DNA from 3 places in the Paenarthrobacter sp. 10L420 genome. Region 3 is predicted to be linked to each of the others. Evidence: riboswitches for the same ligand, from Rfam matches in the RefSeq annotation. Region 3 holds a riboswitch; each other region holds the start of a gene.
The links. Region 3 has a riboswitch for S-adenosylmethionine ahead of AC1DD5_RS14815 (DUF1737 domain-containing protein). Riboswitches for the same ligand answer to the same signal wherever they lie in the genome.
Positions count from the first base shown of each region.

Region 1: another riboswitch for S-adenosylmethionine. It lies ahead of AC1DD5_RS04230 (aminotransferase class V-fold PLP-dependent enzyme); the one in region 3 lies ahead of AC1DD5_RS14815 (DUF1737 domain-containing protein).
Region 2: another riboswitch for S-adenosylmethionine. It lies ahead of metX (homoserine O-acetyltransferase MetX); the one in region 3 lies ahead of AC1DD5_RS14815 (DUF1737 domain-containing protein).

Region 1 covers NZ_JBFTJK010000001.1:883,283-890,672, reverse strand. The annotation lists gene AC1DD5_RS04250 (DoxX family membrane protein) at 1-460, shown strand, start outside; gene aroA (3-phosphoshikimate 1-carboxyvinyltransferase) at 467-1,855, shown strand; gene rsgA (ribosome small subunit-dependent GTPase A) at 1,858-2,973, shown strand; gene hisN (histidinol-phosphatase) at 3,029-3,841, shown strand; SAM riboswitch class IV at 4,024-4,137, shown strand; gene AC1DD5_RS04230 (aminotransferase class V-fold PLP-dependent enzyme) at 4,169-5,578, shown strand; gene AC1DD5_RS04225 (class I SAM-dependent methyltransferase) at 5,725-6,480, shown strand; gene AC1DD5_RS04220 (metal-dependent transcriptional regulator) at 6,490-7,203, shown strand; gene AC1DD5_RS04215 (MFS transporter) at 7,234-7,390, opposite strand, start outside.
Region 2 covers NZ_JBFTJK010000023.1:449-7,838, reverse strand. The annotation lists gene AC1DD5_RS22360 (SGNH/GDSL hydrolase family protein) at 1-743, shown strand, start outside; gene AC1DD5_RS22355 (winged helix DNA-binding domain-containing protein) at 788-1,942, shown strand; gene AC1DD5_RS22350 (hypothetical protein) at 1,986-2,447, shown strand; gene metX (homoserine O-acetyltransferase MetX) at 2,454-3,575, opposite strand; SAM riboswitch class IV at 3,590-3,704, opposite strand; gene AC1DD5_RS22340 (bifunctional o-acetylhomoserine/o-acetylserine sulfhydrylase) at 3,844-5,160, opposite strand; gene AC1DD5_RS22335 (VOC family protein) at 5,387-6,025, shown strand; gene AC1DD5_RS22330 (CPBP family intramembrane glutamic endopeptidase) at 6,152-6,925, opposite strand; gene AC1DD5_RS22325 (histidine phosphatase family protein) at 7,038-7,390, shown strand, end outside.
Region 3 covers NZ_JBFTJK010000009.1:99,852-107,241, reverse strand. The annotation lists gene AC1DD5_RS14840 (UDP-N-acetylglucosamine 1-carboxyvinyltransferase) at 1-416, shown strand, start outside; gene AC1DD5_RS14835 (glutamate--cysteine ligase 2) at 544-1,743, shown strand; gene AC1DD5_RS14830 (hypothetical protein) at 1,740-2,336, opposite strand; gene AC1DD5_RS14825 (O-succinylhomoserine sulfhydrylase) at 2,347-3,555, opposite strand; gene AC1DD5_RS14820 (rhodanese-like domain-containing protein) at 3,556-3,966, opposite strand; gene AC1DD5_RS14815 (DUF1737 domain-containing protein) at 3,963-4,229, opposite strand; SAM riboswitch class IV at 4,244-4,355, opposite strand; gene AC1DD5_RS14810 (NtaA/DmoA family FMN-dependent monooxygenase) at 4,522-5,850, shown strand; gene AC1DD5_RS14805 (aromatic amino acid ammonia-lyase) at 5,850-7,390, shown strand, end outside.

The sequences.
Region 1 (7,390 bases), on a different contig from region 3:
AGGTCTGGACAAGCTCAAGAACGCGGACGACACTGCCAGGCAATTGTCCCCGGTCCTTCGCCGCGCCTCCGAGTCACTGCCCTTCCCGACTGATGAGAAAGTCCTGGCCCGGGTAATCGGTGGCGCGCAGCTGGGCGCCGGCGCGTTGCTTGGCCTTGGCAAACTCTCCCGCTTCGCGGCAACGGTCCTGGCGTTGACGTCCGCACTGAACTCCTATGTGGAGTGGCGCTCAGCAGACATCAGCACGAAGGAAGGCCGGAACGCCCGCCGGGCCCAACTCCTGAAGAACATTTCCCTGACCGGCGGCGTTTTGCTGGCCTCCGTAGACACAGAAGGCCGCCCCAGCCTTGCATGGCGGGCTGAACACCTGGCCGCCGATGCCAAGAAGGCCACCGGCAAGCAGCTCAAGCGGGCAGACAAAGCAGTACGCAAGGCCGTAGACAACGCAGTTGGAGCATAAGGAAGCATGACAGGTACCACCGCAGCAAACACGGGCTCAACACACTCCGTCGACACCCTGCCCCTTTGGGCGGCTCCCTACGCCACCGGGCCAGTGGATGCCACAGTGACGGTACCGGGCTCAAAATCGCTCACCAATCGTTTCCTGGTCCTTGCCGCATTGGCCGACGGCCCGTCCCGGCTGCGAGCACCCCTTCACTCCCGTGATTCCGTCCTGATGATTCAGGCGCTCAGGCAGTTGGGTGCCACCGTTACCGAGGTACCCGGCGATGGTGATTATGGGCCGGACCTTGAGATCACGCCCATGGATCCTTCAGCGTCGGGGGCGGAGACTGCCATCGATTGCGGCCTTGCCGGGACAGTCATGCGCTTCGTTCCACCTTTAGCTGCGCTACGCAATGGTCCAACTACGTTCGACGGCGACCCCCACGCCCGTAAGCGGCCTATGGGGACCATCATCGAGGCACTCCTCGCCCTGGGAGTTCCTGTCGCCACGGAAGGCGGCAGGACGCCGTCGGCCCTTCCCTTCTCGGTGGATGGCACTGGCGAGGTTCGGGGCGGCCACCTGGTAATCGATGCCAGCGCCTCCTCCCAGTTCGTCTCGGCCTTGCTGCTGGTAGGCGCCCGCTTCGCCGAAGGCCTTCACCTGGAACACGTAGGCAAGCCGGTCCCCAGCCTGGACCACATCAATATGACCGTTGCCGTCCTTCGTGGAGTCGGCGTCAAGGTGGACGATTCAGTCCCCAACCACTGGCGAGTCGCGCCCGGCCCCATTCACGCCTTCGACCAGCGGATCGAACAGGACCTTTCCAACGCCGGCCCGTTCCTTGCCGCAGCCCTCGCGACCCATGGCACCGTCAGGATCCCCAACTGGCCCACCCAAACAACCCAGGTGGGTGACCTCTGGCGTAGCATCCTGGTTGAAATGGGAGCCACCGTGACACTCGAAAACGGCACGCTCACCGTGAAGGGCGGGCCTGAAATAAAGGGCGCCGACTTCGACGAGACCAGTGAACTCGCGCCCACCGTCGCTGCGCTGTGCGCCTTGGCTACAGGTCCTTCACGTCTAACCGGGATCGCGCACCTTCGTGGCCATGAAACGGATAGGCTCGCCGCGCTGGCCGCTGAAATCAATCGGCTTGGCGGCGACGCAGAAGAAACAGCCGACGGCCTCATTATCCGTCCGGCCACTCTGCACGCAGGCGTCGTCCACAGCTACGCTGATCACCGCATGGCTACGGCGGGCGCTATTTTGGGGCTCGCCGTTGAGGGCGTTCAGGTGGAGGATATCGCTACCACGTCCAAGACGATGCCCGAATTTCCGCAGATGTGGGAGGCCATGCTGCAGCACGGCACAGGCGATGACTTGACCGTCACCAGTGAGGCCAGCAACTGAGCATGGGTCGCGACGCAAGCTCCTGGGACGAATCCGATGTCCGGATCCGTCCGAATAAAAAAGGATCAAGGCCCCGCACCAAGGACCGTCCCAGTCATGATGACGCGGTCATTGGCCGGATTATCACGGTAGACCGCGGGCGCTACACCGCCATCGTCGGTGAAGACTCGGCGGATGAACGCATCATCATCGCTGCACGCGCGCGTGAACTGCGACGAAACCCCGTTGTCCCCGGCGATTTCGTCGCCTTGGTGGGCGACGTATCCGGAGAACCGGATACCCTTGCGCGGCTCGTCCGAATAGAGGAGCGGAAGACGCTCCTGCGGCGCAGCGCTGATGATACCGACCCCATCGAAAGAGTGGTGGTAGCCAACGCAGACCAACTTGTGGTGGTGGTCGCGGCGGCCAATCCGGAGCCCCGAACCGGCTTTATTGACCGCGCCCTGGTTGCAGCCTACGACGCCGGGATCGAGCCGCTGCTGCTCGTCACCAAAGCAGATGTCAAGGATCCTGCGGAACTGTTGTCGAACTATCTCAGCCTCGACTTTCCCATCATCATCAGCCGTACCGCAGACGATGAAGCGTCCGGTATCGATGCCCGCTCGGACGACGGACTGTCCGCGCGGCTGGACAGCCGCGCCGTTGCCGAATTGCGGGCCCACCTTGATGGAAAAGTGACTGTCATGCTGGGCCATTCGGGCGTCGGCAAGTCCACCATGGTTAATGCCCTGACCGGAGCCGAGCGTGCTACGGGTGGTGTCAACGCCGTCACAGGGCGGGGCCGGCATACGTCGTCGTCGGCGCTGGCCTTGAAGCTGGCGGACGCACCGCCAGGTAGCTGGATCATCGATACCCCCGGTATCCGCTCCTTCGGACTCGCGCATGTGGACCCCGACCGCATCCTGCATTCCTTCCCCGATTTGGAACCGGGCACCGAAGCTTGCGACCGCGGTTGCAAGCACGATGCCAGTGCCATCAATTGCGGACTTGACGCGTGGGTGAACGAGGGACACGCCGGTCCTTCCGGGGTGGCCCGCTTGTCTTCGCTCCGGCGGCTGCTGGGCGCGGACCCGCGTTTGGAAGCGAAAGAGACCAAAGAACTGGGTACCGTCAACTAAGCATTGGTGCAAGGCGATCCCAACTGCAGGGAACGTTTCACGATAGTTTGGTGGCATGACCCAACCCGTTTCCAGCTACAACGATGACCTCCGACTGGCCCACGTGCTGGCGGATTCCGTGGATGCCCAAACCATGGACCGCTTCAAGGCCTTGGATCTGCAGGTCGAGACCAAGCCTGACCTCACGCCAGTGACGGATGCCGACAAAGCTGCGGAAGAAGCCATTCGTGGCCAATTGTCGCGCTCGCGCCCCCGTGACGCCGTCCTCGGCGAGGAGTTCGGCAGCAGCGGCCACGGCTCCCGGCGTTGGATCATCGACCCCATCGACGGCACCAAGAACTTCGTTCGGGGAGTTCCTGTATGGGCTACCCTGATCGCACTCGTGGACGAGGGTGAGCCGGTGGTCGGACTTGTCAGTGCTCCCGCGTTGGGCAAGCGTTGGTGGGCAGCAAAGGACATGGGCGCCTATATGGGTCGCTCCCTCGCGTCAGCGACCCGGCTCAAAGTGTCAAACGTTTCGCGGTTGGCAGATGCTTCAATGTCATATTCCAGCCTTTCCGGTTGGAAGGAACGCGGAAATCTGGACGAGTTCCTGGGGTTGACGGAAGACATCTGGCGCACACGCGCCTACGGCGATTTCTGGTCCTATTGCCTGGTTGCCGAGGGAGCCGTGGATATCGCCTGCGAGCCAGAGTTGAACCTTTACGACATGGCAGCACTGGTTCCGATCGTGACGGAAGCCGGCGGCCGCTTCACCTCGTTGGAAGGCGAGGATGGCCCCTTTGGCGGCAACGCCCTGGCCACCAACTCCATCCTGCACTCAGAGGTCCTCAAGCGGCTGAACCCTGCTCTGGATGACCTCCTCTGACCCAGCGGCACCAACTAGCCAACCGGCTTTGCATAGAATTTTCGACGGCGGATGCCTCCTTTTCGGGGCGTCCGCCGTTTTTTCTTCGCCCAAAGCCCGATTTCCGGACCCTTCGTAACAATGTGCTTAACAAAGCGAAGCGACTTTGGAGCAGGCCAGAGGAGTGCCCTAACCTCTTTACAGGTCACGAGTGCCAGCGCTAAACCCCGGTTTGCTGGCCGGCAACCCTCCATTCGCGGTGGGGTGCCCCGGGTGACGACCTGGCCGGTCCGGAACGGATACGGCAAGCGCGGATCCCCATAGGGGGTCCCTCTTGAGTGAGGTCCCATGAGCACTGCTACGTTCAACTCCACCGTTCTGCCGTCCCTTGTGGTCGAAGAAGCAGCGCACGAAGCCGCTGCAGGCAGGCCCCTGGCCGCCGTCACAGGCGCAGAGCTGCAAGCTCCCCTGATCCAGGGTGGCCACGTCCGCTACGCCAACCTCGACTACGGAGCATCCGCTCCAGCGCTGACAATTGTTTCTGCGTATCTCAATGAGATCCTCCCCTACTACGCCAGTGTCCACCGCGGCGCGGGCTACGCTTCCCAGATCAGCACCTCGGTCTACGAGAACTCCCGCGACATCGTCCGCGAATTCGTCGGCGGTCGTCCCGACGATTCCGTCATTTTCACCCGGAACACCACGGACTCGCTGAACCTGTTGGCAGGCTGCCTCCCGCAACTGGACGGAAAGCCAACGGGCGAGGTCCTTTACCTGGACATCGAGCACCATGCCAATCTCCTTCCCTGGCAGGGCGTCCCTCACCGCAGTGTCGTAGCTGCTTCGACACTGACAGCTACCCTCGCCAAGCTTCGCGAGGAACTCAGCCAGGGCGGCGTGTCGTTGCTGGCGGTCACCGGGGCCTCGAATGTGACCGGTGAAATCCTGCCGATCGCCGAACTCGCAGCACTTGCCCACGAATACGGCGCCCGGATTGTGGTGGACGCCGCGCAGCTTGCCCCCCACCGCCGCATCAACATCACCGCAGCAGACGTGGACTACATCGTGTTCTCCGGGCATAAGCTCTACGCTCCGTTCGGCGCCGGTGTTGTTGTGGGCCGTCCTGACTGGCTCGACGCCGGTACTCCGCACCTTGCCGGTGGTGGCGCCGTTCGCGAAGCCCGCCTGGACTCGGTCAGCTGGGCTTCAGGTCCCGCCCGCCACGAGGGCGGCTCCCCCAACGTCCTCGGCGCGGCAACATTGGCCCGCGCGACGCAGGTGCTGGCCGGGCTGGACCAAGAGGCATGGCATGCCCATGAAGCTGCCATCCGCTCCTACCTCGTACAGGGACTTGAAGCAATCGAAGGCGTGACCGTCCACCGGATCTTCAGCGACTCCGAAGACACTATCGGCGTGGTCAATTTCTCCGTGGAAGGATTCGACGCCGGACTGGTGGCCGCCTACCTCGCCGCCGAACATGGTGTAGGACTTCGTGACGGCCGCTTCTGCGCCCATCCCCTGCTCAAGCGGCTCGGACTCCCTTCGGGCTCGCTCCGAGCCAGTTTCGGAGTGGGTTCCCGATTGGAGGATGCCACACGACTCCTGGCTGGTATCGAAGAACTCAAGCGCACCGGGCTCGGCTGGGACTATGTAGTAGACGAAGGCCGCTGGGTACCGGCCAACGACCACCGCAGCTACCCGGAATGGGCACCAAACACCCCGGGCACCGCAGGGGCTGCGCCCTGCACGATTGACTAAAACGCACGTACTGTGCGGTAAATTCGTAGGGTAACTGGCGTTCGCGGTAAAGGAGTCTGTGCGTGGCCGTGCCTTCCGGCAGTGTTTCCGGCGTTGTTTCCGGCGGAAGTGTTTCCGGCCGCGTTGGCAGGCCGGGTGGTCCCAAGCTGCATGCCACGCGCCGCCGCGAGCTGGGCCAGAGCTTCCAGGACGGCGGCGAACACTACGATCGCGTTCGGCCCGGCTATCCCACAGACTCAATGGATTGGCTTCTCCCTCCTGGAGCGAAGTCCGCCGCGGATATTGGTGCAGGCACGGGAAAATTTACGGCACTGCTCGTGGACCGCGGCCTGCAGGTGGCCGCCGTCGATCCTTCCACAGACATGCTGGAGCAACTTCGAAAGTCCTGTCCCGGCGTTGAGGCGTTGGAGGGAACGGCCGAGGCAACAGGGCTGGCGGACTCAGCATTCGACGTCGTCAGCGTTGCCCAGGCATGGCATTGGTGTGACCCGCTGAAAGCCAGCACGGAAATCGACCGGATCCTGCGGCCCCACGGAGTACTCGGCCTGATATGGAACCAACTGGACACCTCCGTGCCCTGGGTTCACCGGTTGTCACGCATCATGCACGCCGGGGATGTGCACAAGCCCGGCTTCCGGCCAGTTATCGGACCGGAGTTTATGGACTTGACGAGCCATCTCACCAGCTGGGAGGACGCCGTGTCACCGGAGGACATCCTGGAGCTCACGAAATCGCGCAGCTACTACCTCCGCGCAAATGAAGCCACCCGCTTAAAGGTCATGGGCAACCTGGAGTGGTACCTCTTCGATCATCTGGGCCATGTCCCCGGCCAGCTCCTGGGATTGCCATATCTGACCACTACCTGGCGGGCCCGCAAGATCGACGGCGCCCCGCCACGGTAGGCTTGGTGTGTGAAGACCAGTACGCCCTCCTCCTCGATCGAGGACTACGTCAAGGTCATCTACTCCTATACGGAGTGGCAGGACAAACCAATTACGTCCTCGCAGCTTGCCCTGCGGCTTGGCGTTGCCAATTCCTCGGTGTCTGAAATGGTCCGTAAACTCAAGGACCAGGGCTTGGTGGACCACCAACCGTACAGTGCCATCCGGCTGACTCCGGAAGGCATGCGCCTGGCACTGTCAATGGTTCGGCGTCACCGCCTCATTGAGACATACCTCGTTGACGAACTCGGCTATAGTTGGGACGAAGTCCATGATGAAGCTGAGATGTTGGAACACGCGGTGTCCGATACCTTCATTGAGCGCATGGCCGCCAAGCTTGGCCATCCCCTCCGGGATCCTCACGGCGACCCGATTCCCTCGGCTGACGGATCGGTGGAACTTCCCCACGCCTACCGCATGATCGAGTTGGACGAAGGCCACTCAGGCCGCATCACCCGGATCAGCGATGAAAATCCTGACCTTCTTCGCTATCTCGCCTCGGAAAAGATCACCTTGGACGCGCCCGTGGAAGTGGTGGGGCGCAAACCATTCGGCGGAGCCCTGGTTGTTCGGATTGGCAGCGGACCCCAACGCCGCGAATTCGATCTCGCGGACGAGGTTACAGCGGCACTTTGGGTCCAAAGCGCCGAAGTCCATGAAGGCTGCGTGCTTCCCGCGCGCTGACTTGTGCGCTGCAGAGGCACGTGGCACAGGCTAGCTGCGCTGGCCGGCCGGCCCGCCGTCGTCGGACGCTGTATCAGGATCGCTTTCAGCGGCAACTGCCGCTTCGAGCACGGGGTTGCGGATCCCGACGGCGGACGCCACCGCCCCGACAACGAACAGTGCCGCCGTGACAACCAAGGCGTTGTAC
Region 2 (7,390 bases), on a different contig from region 3:
GCATCGGCGATCCCGAGCCGCAGAATCCCGGCGGCTTCCGCGGGTGGGCTGACCGTGTAGCGGAAGAACTGGGCCGCGGCCACGAAGATTTTGCCTACGCCAACCTTGCCATCCGTGGGCGGTTACTGCAGCAGATCGTGGATGAACAAGTTGGTCCTTGCTTGGAACTCCAGCCGGACCTCGTCTCTATTTCGGCCGGCGGCAATGACCTCATCCGGCCCGGCGGCGACCCGGACCTTTTGGCGGAGAAGCTGGATGCTGCCGTTCAGGAACTGGCCTCCAGTGGTGCCACCGTGGTGTTGTTCAACGGACCGGACACCGCATCCTCCGTCTTGGGCCGCATCCGAGGCAAGGTGGCCATCTACAACGAAAACCTCAGGACGGTGGCTGCACGGCACGACGCCATCATCGCCGATATGTGGTCCCTAAGGCAGTTGGCCGATCCCCGGATGTGGGACGAAGACCGCCTGCACTTCTCACCGCTGGGACACCACACGATCGCGATGATGGTCCTGGAAGCGCTGAACGTCCAGCACACCCTCGAACCCCTGGTGCCGAAACCCCTGCCGGTCCGCACCTGGCGTGAGGCCCGTTCCTCGGATCTGGTGTGGGCGCGTGAATACTTTGTTCCCTGGGTTATCCGCAGGTTGCGGCATCGATCCTCCGGCGACGGCATTACTCCCAAACGCCCGACGGCGGGACCGGTCTTCGGTCCCAACGGCACCATGCTGCCGCGCGGCTAACGTGCGGATCGCTTGCAGGACTAACGCCCGGAAAGAGCTCCGCTATGCACGCTGACATTTCACTGGCGCCGGCTGATGTTGTGCACTTCAGGCTTCGGCGTCAGCAGTTGCGGGCTCCTTACGGTGAAAGCGTTGATGAGGTGCTGCGCAACCTCCTCGCGGTCCAGTCGCAGGAATTTCCGTACGCGAGGTGGACCGTTGCCCAGCGAACGCCGGGTACCACTGCCGATGAGGTGGAGCAGGCGGTGGCTGACGGCAGGATCCTCCGGACACATATCCTGCGGCCAACGTGGCATTTTGTGCATCGTGAGGACCTCGGCTGGTTGATGGGGTTATCTGCGGATCGCCTTCATCAAGGCAACAAAGGCATGTACAGGCAGACCGGACTTGATGAGCACGCCGCTGCCAGGAGCGGAGACATCCTTGCCGAAGCCGTGGCCGGTGGAGCCCACAAAACCCGCGAAGAATTAGCCGCGGTACTGGAACAGGCGGGTTTCCCCGGGAAAGGACTTGGCCTCGTTTACCACCTCATGCACGCAGAGATCAGCAAAATCTTGGTGAGCGGTGCGCCGGTCCGTTCTGCAGGGGGTGCGCTCAAACAGACATACGCCTTGTTCCAGGAACGTGTGTCCGCCACGGGCAACGTGCCCTTGATTGGGGACGACCGCGAATGGGCTTTGGGTCAGCTGGCGCTGCGATACTTCACCAGCCGGGGGCCTGCCACCATCAAGGACTGTGCCGCCTGGTCCGGACTGACCATGAAGGATGTGCGGCTTGGCTTGCAGGTAGCTGAAGAGTCCCTTCCGGGCGCCTTGGCAACTGTGGCGATTGACGGCCTGGACTTCTGCTTGCCAGCAGAAGACGTCGAACCCATTTCAGCGACTCCTCCAGCTGCCGCTGGGCCGCCGCTCCCCCGGGTCGATCTCATCCAGTGCTACGACGAGTACGTGATGGGCTATTCCCAATCGAGGCACTACCTCGGCGGAAGGGCGCCCTATTTCCCGGAGGGCGATGCTCCCATTCACGTCGTGTTGCTGGAGGGCAGGCTGTCCGGATGGTGGCGCCACGGCTTCTCCGGTGGGATCTGCGAACTCGACGTCAGAGTAAACCGACCCTTCACAACAGCGGAACAACAAGCGTTGGAGGCCGAGGCGGAACGCTACGGAAGGTTCCTGGGCATGAAGGCAAAGCTGGTGTGAAAGTGCGGGACTAAGCTGGGTTAAGACCTAGGAGGCCTGCACCGTGAACAATCTGATCTTCTGGATCATCGTCTGCTCGTGGCTGATTCCCATGGGGATCCGCCTTTATAACAGGTCCCGGGCGCGGCGGCTTCAGGACCGTAATTTCCAGGACCGCAACTTCCCGGGCCAGAACTACCCTGCCCAGAACTACCCGCCCCAGAACTACCCTGGCCCCGGCTATCCCCCGCAGAATCTTCCGGGACCGGGTTACCCGCAGCAGAACTACCCTGCCCAGAACTACCCGGGCTATCCGGGCGAGCCAATCCACGTCCGCCCTGCCGATGCGCAACCGCCGGCAGGACCGCCGTCGAACGCTTCTTCACCTACGTTTCCCAGCAACAGCGGCTCTGAGCACCAAGGCTTCCGCGCGCGCAAGCTGGCCGAGCTGGACCTCAAGTTCAGCAACGGCGAGATCGCCATGGAGGACTACATGAAGCAGCGCGGCGAGATCATGAACGGCTGAGCCGGCTTACGCGAAGAAGGCCTGATGCAGTTGGGCTGACAGTTGCCCGATTTCGGTGAGGAAGCCGTCGTGTCCGATGGGAGCCTCGATCACGTGGACGGGCACATTGCCGGGCAGGTTTTGTGCCAGTTCCAATGACTGGGCCGGGAAGTAGAGGCGGTCCGAGTCGACGGCTGCCACAAAGAATTCAGCAGTGGCGCTGGCCAAGGCTTCCTGCAAGGTGCCCCGGCCCCGGCTGATGTCGTGGGACATGAGGGCCTCGGTGATGGCGATGTAACTGTTCGCATCGAACCGGCGCACCAGCTTGGTGCCTTGGTGGTCGAGGTAGCTTTCCACCTGGTAGCGGCCACGCTCCCCCAGGACCGGAGCAGCCAGGGGCGTCTCTTGGTGCTGGGCTTCGCGGCCGAAGCGGAAATCAAGCTCCAGGGCTGATCGGTACGTGATATGCGCTATCCGTCGGGCCAGGGCAAGGCCCGCCTCGGGAGTTGGTCCACCGTAGTAATCGCCGTTGTTGAAGTTCGGGTCCTGGCGGATGGCGAGCGTCTGCGACTGGGCGAAAGCGATTTGCTCGGCTGTGCTGTAGGCGCCGACAGAAATGACTGCGCACCTCTGAACACGCTCGGGGAAGGTCACCGCCCATTCAAGTGCCCGCGCCCCGCCCATGGAACCGCCGAGGACTGCGTGCCATGCCTTGATGCCCAATGCATCCGCGAGACGGGCTTCAGCCACGGTGCTGTCGCGCAACGTGATGAGAGGAAAGCGGGATCCCCAAGGCCGCCCGTCCGGAGCCTGGGACGATGGTCCCGTGCTGCCGTAACAGCCGCCCACAATGTTGATGGAGATAACGAAGAACCGGTTGGTGTCGATCGTCGCGCCGGGACCAACGAGTTGCTCCCACCAGCCTTCCTCGTCGGTGGCACCGCGGGCCACGTGCGTGCTGCCCGTCAGTGCGTGCTGAACGAGAACGGCGTTGGACGCATCTTCGTTCAGCTGCCCCCAGGTTTCGTAGGCCAGCACAACATCCGGGAGAAAACCGCCGGCTTCAAGTTCCAGCGAACCTACGCCGGCGTACTTGACCGTCCCGTCTTCTTTGCCCGGTTTTGGGGGTGCTGTAGCAGTAATGGTCATTCCTTTGACACCTAACCTCGCGCTTGCCTGCCGCCTTGCGTGCGACAGGCCAGGTCTTCACCCGGGGCACCCCACCGCGGAGGAGGGTTGCCGGCCAGCAAGCCGGGGCTGTCACTGGCACTCATGACCTAATACGTAGAGTCTAGGAAAAATACCGCTGTTTTGGCGAAGAATGTGACAGCTGTGTGACGGTTTGGGGTCCCTTCGTTCAGGAACACGCAGCGAGAAGGGCCGCCCGGCGAATTTTCGTCGGCGGGCAGCCGCTCCGCTAAGCGCCCTTGGCAGCCCGGAAACCAGCCTCCAAGTCAGCAATGATGTCGTCCACGTGCTCGATTCCCACCGACAGGCGGACAAGGCCGGGATACACGCCCGCAACCAGTTGCTGTTCGACCGTGAGCTGGCTGTGGGTAGTCGACGCCGGGTGGATAACCAGCGAGCGGACGTCACCGATGTTGGCAACATGGGAGTGCAGCTCCAGGCCATCGACGAATCGCTTGCCGGCCTCGACGCCACCCTTGATGTTGAATGCCACCACCGCGCCGGTACCCCTCGGCCCGTACTTCCGGCCGCGGTCATACCAAGGGCTGGACGGCAGACCCGCGAAGGCAACCGATTCGACGTCGTCGTGGGCTTCCAGCCATTCCGCCACTTTGGTGGCGTTCGAGACGTGACGCTCTACGCGGAGGCTCAGGGTTTCCAGCCCTTGGGCGATGAGGAATGCGTTGAACGGGGAAACGGCCGAACCCAGATCGCGCAGCAACTGCACGCGTGCCTTGAGAATGTAGGAGAGGTTGGCTCCGAGCGCGCCGTCCTTGCCAAGGTCCCGGGCGTAAACGAGTCCGTTGTAGCTGGGGTCCGGAGTATTGAATCCAGGGAAGCGTTCCGGGTCCTTGCCGAAATCAAAGTTTCCGGAGTCCACGATCACGCCGGCGATCGCCGCACCGTGGCCGCCCAGATACTTGGTAGCCGAGTGCACCACAATGTCCGCACCCCATTCGATGGGTCGAATGAGGTACGGGGTGGAGAGCGTGTTATCCACGATCAGCGGCACGCCAGCTTCATGCGCGGCGCGTGAAATACCCTCGATGTCCAGCACGTCCTGGCGCGGATTTGAGACCACCTCACCAAAGAACAGCTTGGTGTTGGGCTGCACGGCGTCGCGCCACTGGTCCAGGTTGTCCGGGTCTTCCACGAATGTCACGGAGATACCGAACTTCTTCAGTGTGTGTGCCAGCAGGTTGTAGGTGCCGCCGTACAGGCTGGGGCTGGCGACGACATGGTCGCCGGCCTCGGCAATGTTCAGGATGGCGAAGGTTTCCGCGGCCTGTCCAGAACTGAGGAGCAATGCGCCCAGTCCACCTTCGAGGCTGGCGATCCGCTGCTCCACGGCATCCTGTGTCGGGTTGCCGATACGGGTGTAGATCGGGGCGAGCTCGGCCAAGGCAAAGCGGTTGGCTGCGCTCTCTGCGCTGGGGAAAACGAAGGACGTGGTCTGGTAGATCGGAAGCGACCTCGCTCCCGTGGCAGAGTCAGGCTCCTGCCCTGCGTGGATCTGGCGGGTTTCGAAAGACCATCCTTGGGACATTGAATTCTCCTCTTAGTGGCGCGCGGGTTTGCCGTTGATCGCTGTAGGCGTGGGCTGGGGCCAGTCTAGGAAGGGCCCGGATACTTGGACAGCTTTGTGACGAAGGCAGTATTTTTCGGTCTTTGGGCGACCCGGCATGACGCAGTCGAATGGCATACAGCAAGGTCCCATGTTAGTTAGGCTTCCCTTAGCTGAGACCCCGATCACAAAGTGCCAAGATGAAGCCATGCGCATGGATCACGTCTCTTACGCTTGTGAACGAGATGGCCTTTTGGCCACTACCGAACGAATTTCCGCAGCTCTGGGAGTGGACGCAGTCCGGGGCGGAGTGCACCCGCGCTTCGGTACCCGGAACATGATCATTCCCTTGGCGGATAACAAATACCTGGAAGTCGTAGAGGTCCTGGACCATCCTGCTTCTGACAAGGCACCCTTTGGTCAGGCAGTCCGAGCACGCTCGGCGGCTGGCGGCGGTTGGATGGGCTGGTGCGTCGCCGTTGACGACCTCGCCCCCTTCGAAGAACGCCTCGGCCGTTCCGCAGTTCCGGGCAACCGCAAGTTCCCGGATGGCCGCGAACTCGTGTGGCAGCAGATCGGCATTCTCGGCTTGATCGCCGATCCCCAGGTGCCGTACCTGCTCAAGTGGGAGGGCGACCCCTCACTGCACCCGTCCAAGGTCTATGACAGTGACGTCAAGATGTCCAGCCTCACTATTGCGGGCTCGGCGGAACGCGTTACCGAATGGCTGGGCGAACCCGTTGAGAAGCCGCTCGAGGACGTCGCTGTCCAGTGGATGGCCCCGCACGGTACGCCTGGCATCATGTCCGTCACTTTCGAAACAGCCTCCGGCGCCGTCACCATCTGACCCGTCACTTCCCTTGGGGGCCTGCTCCCCTCCCCGGTCCTGTGTGTCCGGTCAAGCTTCGGCCGCCATCAGCGGGTGCCAACGACGTCACCCACCGATGGCGGCCGAATTTCTTTAACCGCGCGCCTAACCAAGGCCTATCGCCTTGCCGAAGAGGCTGAAGCCAACGAACGCGACGATGTCCAGCAGCGCATGGGCAATGACCAAAGGCATTACCCGCTTCGTCTTGGTATAGATCCAGGCGAAAACCAACCCCATCGCGAAGTTGCCGATGAACGGTCCGAAGCCTTGATACAAGTGGTAGCTGCCGCGAAGGGCCGCGCTCACAACGATGGCCAACGGGGTACTCCAACCGAATTTTCCGAAACGGTCCATGAGGTATCCCACGACGATCACTTCCTCAACGATCGCGTGGCGAACCGCGGAGAGAATCAATACAGGCACGGTCCACCAGTAAGCCTCCAGGCCGCTGGGCACAATGGCGGTGGTGATTCCGAGTGCGCGACCGGCCGCGTACAAGCCAAGTGAAGGGATGCCAATGGCGGCTGCGAGGCCCAGCCCCTGCAAAAGGTCCTTGCCCGGGCGCGCGAAGTTGAACCCCAACCGGGCAAAGCCTGAGCCACTTGCACCTTCCCGGCCACCCTGTGAATGCGATGACAGGAAGTAGAACACCAGGACCACCGGAACCAAAGCGAAGATAATGTCCAGCAGTTGGTACGTGAGATCGAAATACTCGCGGGTGCTTTGGGACCTGTTAAGCGTCGAAGTTGCCTCGGACAACGGCGCGCGTGTCATCTTGTCCAGAAGTTGCACCACGGAGTACACGGCTGATTGGCCCAGAGACAGGCCCAGTACGATGAGTACTTCGGCGCGCAGGCGGCGGCGGGAAGCAAGGAGCATGTACCTATCTTGCCTGCAGTTCCTGCCACTTTGCCGTGAACTGCGCACGTTCCCGCTCCACCCGTAGGCAGACCCTATGCTTGGTGGGATGAGTGCCCCAGGGAGAATCTTCATGATCCGGCACGGCCAGTCCGCCGCGAATGCCGACACGTCAATCTACAACCGTGTGCCGGACTACCGCATCCCGCTCACCGAACTAGGAGTTGAGCAGGCACGGATAGCCGGCGAGGCCCTCAGGCGGAAGCTCGACGGCGAGCAGGTCTGCGTCTACGTGTCCCCCTACTTGCGGGCATACCAGACTCTTGAGGCGTTGGACCTCGGCCCGCTGATCGAGCGCGTGATCGAAGAACCCAGGCTACGCGAGCAGGACTGGGCCAACTTCCAGATCGCCGGGGAGATAGAGGACCAGAAGGAGCTTCGCAACCTTTACGGCCACTTCTTCTACAGGTTCCGCGAGGGCGAGTC
Region 3 (7,390 bases):
AGCCCTCCGAGCTCCACGCGCCACAGGACAAGATCCACCCCATGCCGTTCCCTGGGCTCAACATCGACAACCTGCCCTTCTTCGCCGTGATTGCGGGCAACGCCGAGGGCCAGACCATGATCCACGACTGGGTCTACGAGAACCGCGCCATCTACCTGACGGAGCTCAACAAGCTGGGCGCCCAGGTGCAACTCCTGGACCCGCACCGGATCTACGTCAACGGTCCCACCAAGTGGCGGGCCGCGGAGATCGGTTGCCCACCAGCCCTGCGTCCGGCAGCCTGCCTGCTCCTGGCGATGTTGGCTGCCCGTGGAACCTCGGAGCTTCGCAACATCTACGTGATCGAACGTGGTTACGAGGACCTGGCCGAGCGCCTGAACACCATTGGCGCCAAAGTGGAGTACTTCCAGGACTAGACACGCTTTTCTGCTGGATCATCCTGCTCCCCACGTGGGGTGGAGCCCGGATTTCCCTGGACGCCACGTCGGCAATGGAGCGATGATCCAGCAGAATTTCCCGGGCCGCATGAAGCAGAATGGTGCCATGCGGACTTTCGGGGTGGAGGAAGAGCTACTCATCGTCGATCCTGTGACGGGCGAGCCCTTGGCCCTCGCGGATGCGCTGCTGGCAGGCACGGAACCCGCGCCTGAAACAGGGATGGGGCTGAGCCACGAACTGAAGCTGGAACAAATCGAAACCCAGACCCGCCCGTGCCATAGCTACAGTGAGCTCCTCCAGCAGATCCGGCGCGGACGTGCGATGGCCAATGACGGTGCCAGGAAACACAACGCCCGGGTGGCCGCGCTTGCCACATCACCCCTGGCTAAGAACACCCACACGACTCCAGATCCGCGCTTTGCCGTGATGCTTGAACGCTTCGGGTTGACGGCCCACGAGCAACTGACGTGCGGCTTCCATGTGCACACTGCCGTGGAGTCGCCTGAAGAGGGCGTGGTGGTCCTCGATCACATTCGCGACAAACTTGCTGTTTTAACGGCCATCAGCGCCAATTCACCGTACTGGCGTGGGCTGCCCACGGGTTTCGAGAGCTACCGGATCCAGGCCTGGAACCGTTGGCCAACGTCTGGGCCTTCTGCCGTTTTTGGCTCGTTGACTGCCTACCGGCGCATGGTCCAGCGACTCCTGGACACAGGGGTGCTCCTTGACGAGGGCATGATCTATTTCGACGCCCGCATCTCCCGCAACCATCCCACCGTGGAAGTCAGGGTGGCTGACGTGTGCCTCCGCTCGGAAGACGCAGCTTTGATAGCAGTGCTTGTGAGGGCATTGGTTGAGACCGCTTCCCTGGAAATGCTCGACGGCGTTGAGCCCGCCTCGGTGCCGACGGCCCTGCTGCGGATGGCGAGTTGGCAAGCGAGCAATTCGGGACTTCGCGGAGACCTCCTGGACTTTGGCGACTTCCGTCCCCAACCGGCAGCAGATGTGGTCTGGGCATTGGTGGATTATCTGAGCCCCGTCCTGGACGACCAAGGTGAACTGGGACTGGTGAAGGCTGGAATCTCGGACATCCTTGAGCGCGGGAACGGAGCCCGGGAGCAACGCGATGCAGCAGAGCGTTTCAACAATCGGCAACGTGAGGCACAGAATCCGCCGGGGAGTCCGCCCAGCAATGAGGCGCTGGGGGCGGTCGTTGGACATGCGGTGAAGGTGACGCTTCGTGGCGCTACCGCAGACTCGCACAAGGATCCGGCGCCCATCCTGACCAGGGTCCGCCGGCCCTAGGCTTCAGTGGGGTCTCTCTCTTCCCATGTCATCAGGTACGCCCCAGTCAAGCCCTCGACCAGGTAGAACACGAAAGGCGGGATGTCCTTCTTGGCCACAAGGATGGCGCCGTAGATGGGCGCGCTGGCTGCGGCCGTGACCCCGATCCATCGTTTGGCGGGCGACGCCAGGAGGCTTCCGCCCAGGGCAGCCAAGGCAAGAACGTGGAGCCCGGAGTAAGCGAGGAATGGCGCATTGGATCCCCGGCCGTAGGCAAAGCGTTCCATGTCCGAGGCCCGGCGGGACAAACTCGGCACAAAGAGCGGGGCCCCTGCCAGCAAAGCGGCCGCGGCTGCAACAGCCCACCGCTTCGCCCGTCCGCCCGGAAGACGACCGGCAAAGGCTGCGAATCCCACCGGCACCGCGACGGTTCCAGCCGCTGCGAGGTGCTGCCCAATAACCCAGCCACGCTGGCCGGCCTCAAGCATACGAAGACGTTCGGCGGCGTCGGGGGTGATGTAAACGCGCGACACCGGCGAAATACCTGCAAACCAGATCGCCGTGCCGGCAACGATGACCGCTCCGGCACGGCGATAGGGATGATTCCCGCTCATGCGAGACAGGTTAGACCTGTTTGAGGGCCTTCTCCAGATCCAGAATGAGATCGTCTACATCTTCCAGGCCCACGGACAAACGGACCACGCCGTCGCTCAACCCAATGGCCCCGCGACCTTCAGGCCCCATGGCCCGGTGGGTGGTGGTGGCCGGATGCGTGATGAGGGACTTGGAGTCGCCCAGGTTGTTGGAGATGTCGATGACGCGCAGACCGTCCAGCAACGCGAACGCGGCGTCTTTGGCGGACCGCCCGGAAGAGGGCAGCAGCTCGAACGTCAGCACAGTACCGCCGGCCTTCATCTGCTTCGCCGCCAGTTCGTACTGCGGGTGCGATTTCAACAAGGGGTACTTGACCCAGCTAATGGCAGGTTGCTGCTCGAGCCATTCCGCGATTTTCAAAGCGGAGGCCGAACTGTGGTTCACGCGCAGCCCCATGGTCTCCAGGCCCTTGGTCAATACCCACGCGTTGAACGCGGAGAGCGACGGTCCGGTGTGCCGCATCAGCTGCTTGACCGGGCCATCGATGAATTCCTTGGTGCCCATGATCGCGCCGCCGAGGACGCGCCCCTGGCCATCGATGTGCTTGGTGCCGGAGTAAACAATGACGTCTGCGCCCAAGTCGCCGCAACGCTGCAGCAGGGGAGTGGCAAAGACGTTGTCGACGACGACGGTCGCTCCCGCTGCATGCGCGAGCTCGCTGACGGCGGCGATGTCCACGATTTCCTGCATCGGGTTGGACGGCGACTCGAAGAACACAGCGGTGGTGGGTTCGGAGAGGGCAGCACGCCACTGATCGAGGTCGGGACCATCGACAAACACGGTCTCTACGCCCCAGCGCGGCAGGATCTCATTGAGGATCACGAAGCACGAGCCGAACAGGGAGCGGGCGGCAACCACGCGATCACCGGCAGCCAACAGGGCACCCAAGGCGGTGAACACCGCGGACATGCCGGACGCCGTCGCAAAGCAAGCCTCGGTTCCTTCGAGCAACCGCAACCGCTCCTGGAACGTGGCCACGGACGGGTTGCCGTAGCGGGAGTAAACGAAGCGTTCGTCCTCGCCAGTGAAGGCGCGTTCGGCGGCGGCAGCGGATTCGTAGACGAAGCCGGAGTTCAGGAAAACGGGTTCGGACGTCTCCTGGAAGTTGGTACGGTCAAGGCCACCGCGTACTGCCTGGGTGTCAGGGCTCCAGCTGGCGGCATCGGGATTGAAAGTCACTTAGTCGTTCCCCAGGTTGGTCGGCAGGCCACGGTTCTTCCAGCCGTTGATGGTGCGTTCGCCATACCGGTCCGGGTCACCTTCGAAGCCCTCGAGGACGTTGTAGGCGGTGAATCCGGCCTGCGTCGCGGCGATGGCAGCAGAGATGGAGCGCTGGCCTGAGCGGCAGATGAAAACGAGTTCCACGCCCTCGCCCTCAGGTGCCTGCTGCTGCAGGTCCTCGAGGAAGCGGGAGTTGGGAATGCCGCCGGCGAGGTTCCACTGAATGAACAGGGGATCGTTCTCTGTGGCTTTGGTGTCCGGAATGCCGATGTGTGCCCACTCGGCCTCGGTGCGGACGTCTACCAGGATGGCGCCATCTTCAAGCTTGGCCCACGCGTCCTGCGGGGTCAGGTCACCTGCGTAACTCATGCGTGTCCCTCGAATGCTTCTTCGTCGTCGTCGTTCTCCAACTGGTCAACTGCATTCGCGACGGCGGCGTCTGCGTTGGCGATGGCCACGGGCAGTACGACGGCCTGCGCCACGATGACATCCGTGCCATTGAACGTGGCTGCCGGGCTGCCGTGGAGCACGTAGCCGTCGGCGAGGGCCGTGGTGATCCGCTCACAGAATTCACGGGTATCCGGACCTGTAATCAGGCGGTAGGAGAGTTTTTCTTCAGTGGGTTCAGGCATTGGCTGGTGCTCCTCAGTCACGCTTGCAGTTCGAAGTGTCGATACGCCGAGTAGTCACCTGAGGCACCCCGCCGGAGAGAGGGTTGCCGACCAGCAAGTCAGGGCTTGGCGCTGGTGCTCATTACTCAAGAAAAACGTAACATCCCGCGGCGGCGGCCCGCACTTGCAAGCGGTTACGCGGTCGTCATGTTGCGTAACCGGCCCATGCTGGAGTAGCAGCCTAAATGTGACGTCCCGGGAGCATAATTGACGCAGTACGACCCCCTGTAACTTCGCAAGAAATCAGGTAGCGGTGAACGGACAAGGCAGCCCTACACTCAAGCCCATGCTGCATTTTGGATGGTTCGTGGGGCACGGTTTCGGTGTCCAGGGCTGGGGAACTCCCGCCTACAGCCTGGGCTACGACTGGAAGAAACCTGCCCTGTATCAAGACGCCGTGCGCGCGTTCGAGCAATCCGGCCTTGACCTTTTCATCATCGAGGATTCCCTTACTGTTCCTGATACTTATGGCGGCACTGCCGAGGTCTCGCTGGCACACGCCTCCTTTGCGCCTAAGCATGATCCTTTGGCGCTGGTCCCGTACCTTCTGTCCGCCACCAAGCACCTTGGGATTGTGCCGACCGTCAGCGCATCCTTCTATCCGCCCTTCACAGCCGCCCGGCTGCTGGCCACGCTGCAGCACTTCTCCGAGGGGCAGCTGGGCTGGAACGTTGTCACTTCCGGCAGTGACCTGGCAGCACAGAATTACGGTTTGGACCAGCAGATTGAACACGACCTTCGGTATGAGAAGGCGGAGGAATTCGTCGACGTCGTACGGAGGCTTTGGCGGAGCTGGGAACCTGACGCGGTGCTCGAGGACGTTGAGGCCGGCAGATTCGCCGACCACACCAAAGTGCACCCTATTAACCACCAGGGCGACTTCTTCAAGGTCCGCGGTCCCCTTAACACCGCACCTCTGCCGGAGGAGCCCGTACTGGTGCAGGCGGGTGCTTCTCCTCGGGGCAAAGCGTTCGCAGGTGGGCACGCCGACGTCGCGATCGCGTTGGCGCGTGGCGCTGACGGCATGAAGGCCTACCGGGATTCCATCCGTGCCGAGGCTGCCAAGGCTGGCAGGAACCCCGACGACGTCAAGGTCCTTTTCGTGCTCAAGCCCACCGTGGTTGGCTCATCAGCCGAGGCCGAGGAGTTGCGGGCGCAGCGCCGGGAGCTCACCCAGCGTGATATCGACAGCCAGCTCAACTCGATCTCCTATCTGTCCGTTATCGACTTTAAGCAGTTCGACCTCGATGCGCCGTTGCCCGAATTGAGCACCAACAGCAACCAAGGCACGTTGGAGCACTTCGCCAAGGCAGCGCCTCCGGGGTCTACCCTGCGCCAGATCCTTCAGGCACGCAGCGGTGGTGCCGGCGATTCGATCATCGGCACGGTTGGTGAAATCGTGGACTACTTCGAGGAGACCGGCGAGGCCGTGGGTGGGGACGGCTTCCTCTTCTCGGGGTTCGTGGACCCCGTCACCGTGCACGGAGTGCTGGACAAGCTCACTCCAGAACTGCGACGCCGTGGCCTGTTGAGGAAGAGTTACGGCAACGGCGGCTTCCGCCAGAATCTTCTGGACTTCTGATGTCCTCCGAGCCCATTTCCTCCGAGTCCAGAACCCTGCTGATCGGCACATCGCCGGTGGACCCTGAAAGCGTGGCGCAGGCTGCCCTGGATCCGGGGTTTCACGTGAAACTCAACCAAGATGCGTTGTCTTTGATTGGCCTGTCGCGGGAAGTGCTGGAGCGCGCTTCAACGTCCGGGCAGAGAATCTATGGCCTCAACACCCTCCTTGGGTCGGGCCGCGATACGGCTGTAGAGGAGAAGTCGATTCTTGCCTATCAAATTCAGGTAGTCAGGTACCACAACAGTGGTGTGGGCGACTATCTGGACCGGCCCTCCTCCCGCGCAGTGATTCTCACCCGCCTCGTCGGTTTCAGCCGTGGCGGCTCCGGTGTCCGGCCCGAGACGGCCAGGTTCTATGCCGAAATGCTCAACCGTGGAGTTCTTCCCGCCATCCCGCGCGAAGGCTCGGTCGGCTCGTCGGACCTCACCCAGCTCGCAGCCGTCGCCGCCGTCGCCATCGGTGAAGGTGAAGCGATCGATGCGAACGGCACCTTGGTGCCCGGGGCGAAAGCGCTCGCCGACGCCGGTCTCCAGCCGCTGCGGCTCGCGCCCGGCGAGGCCCTGGCCCTGGTCAGCGCAAACGCCTACTCGGTGGGGGCCGGCACCCTCGCCTTGGTGCGCCTGCAGCAGCTGGCGGAACTTGCCGACGTCGCGCTTTCGCTGTCCTTGGAAACCATTGCGAGATACGACGCCGGCGGGAACCTCAGCCCGTTTTCGCCCGCTATTCAGGCGGGCAAGGCGGTGGACGGGCAGAAGGACTCGGCGGCCGAAGTACGTTACCTGTTGCGCGGCGGATGGTTGGAGGACGTTCGCCCCGAAGTATCCGTGCAGGATGCTTTGTCATTCCGTTCTGCACCACAGACGCATGGCGCTTTTCGATCCTTGGTTTCACAGCTCGGCGCTGCGTTGAACGTGGAGCTGAACGGACGCGGCGACAATCCGTTGGTTGATATCGAAACGGGGCAAATGGTGTCCGGAGGGAACTTTCAACCGATGCAGCTGGCGCTTTCCTTTGAGGGCCTGCGGCTTGCCTTGGCGCATGTGGGGATTTCCAGCGAGCGGCGCATCGCCAAGTTGTATCCGCCACAACGGGTGATCCGGGCGAGGCATCTGGAAGCTGCCGCCAGGCACCTGGAGGATGCGGTTTCTGAGTCCGGACCGGCCGCAGGCCTTGTGCAGGAGGAGTTGCCTGGGCTGCTCTGGTACTCAGCAGCGGGACTGCTGTCCGAACTGAAGTTCCTGGCAGCGCCGGCGACGCTCGGGGCACCCACCCTCTCGGCCGACGTCGAGGACCACTCCACCTTGGCGCCGCTGGCGTTGCAGCAACTCGAAAAGTCGTTGGACGCTTTGGAGAAATTGCTTGCTATTGAGGCTCTGACGGCGTCATATCTGCTGCTCGAAACGGGAGCCGCGCAACCGCTCGGAAAGGGGACTGGCGCCGTAGTGGGTCGGCTGGCTGATGTGCTGGCGGACCGGCCGTCGGCTTCGGACCTGGTGGA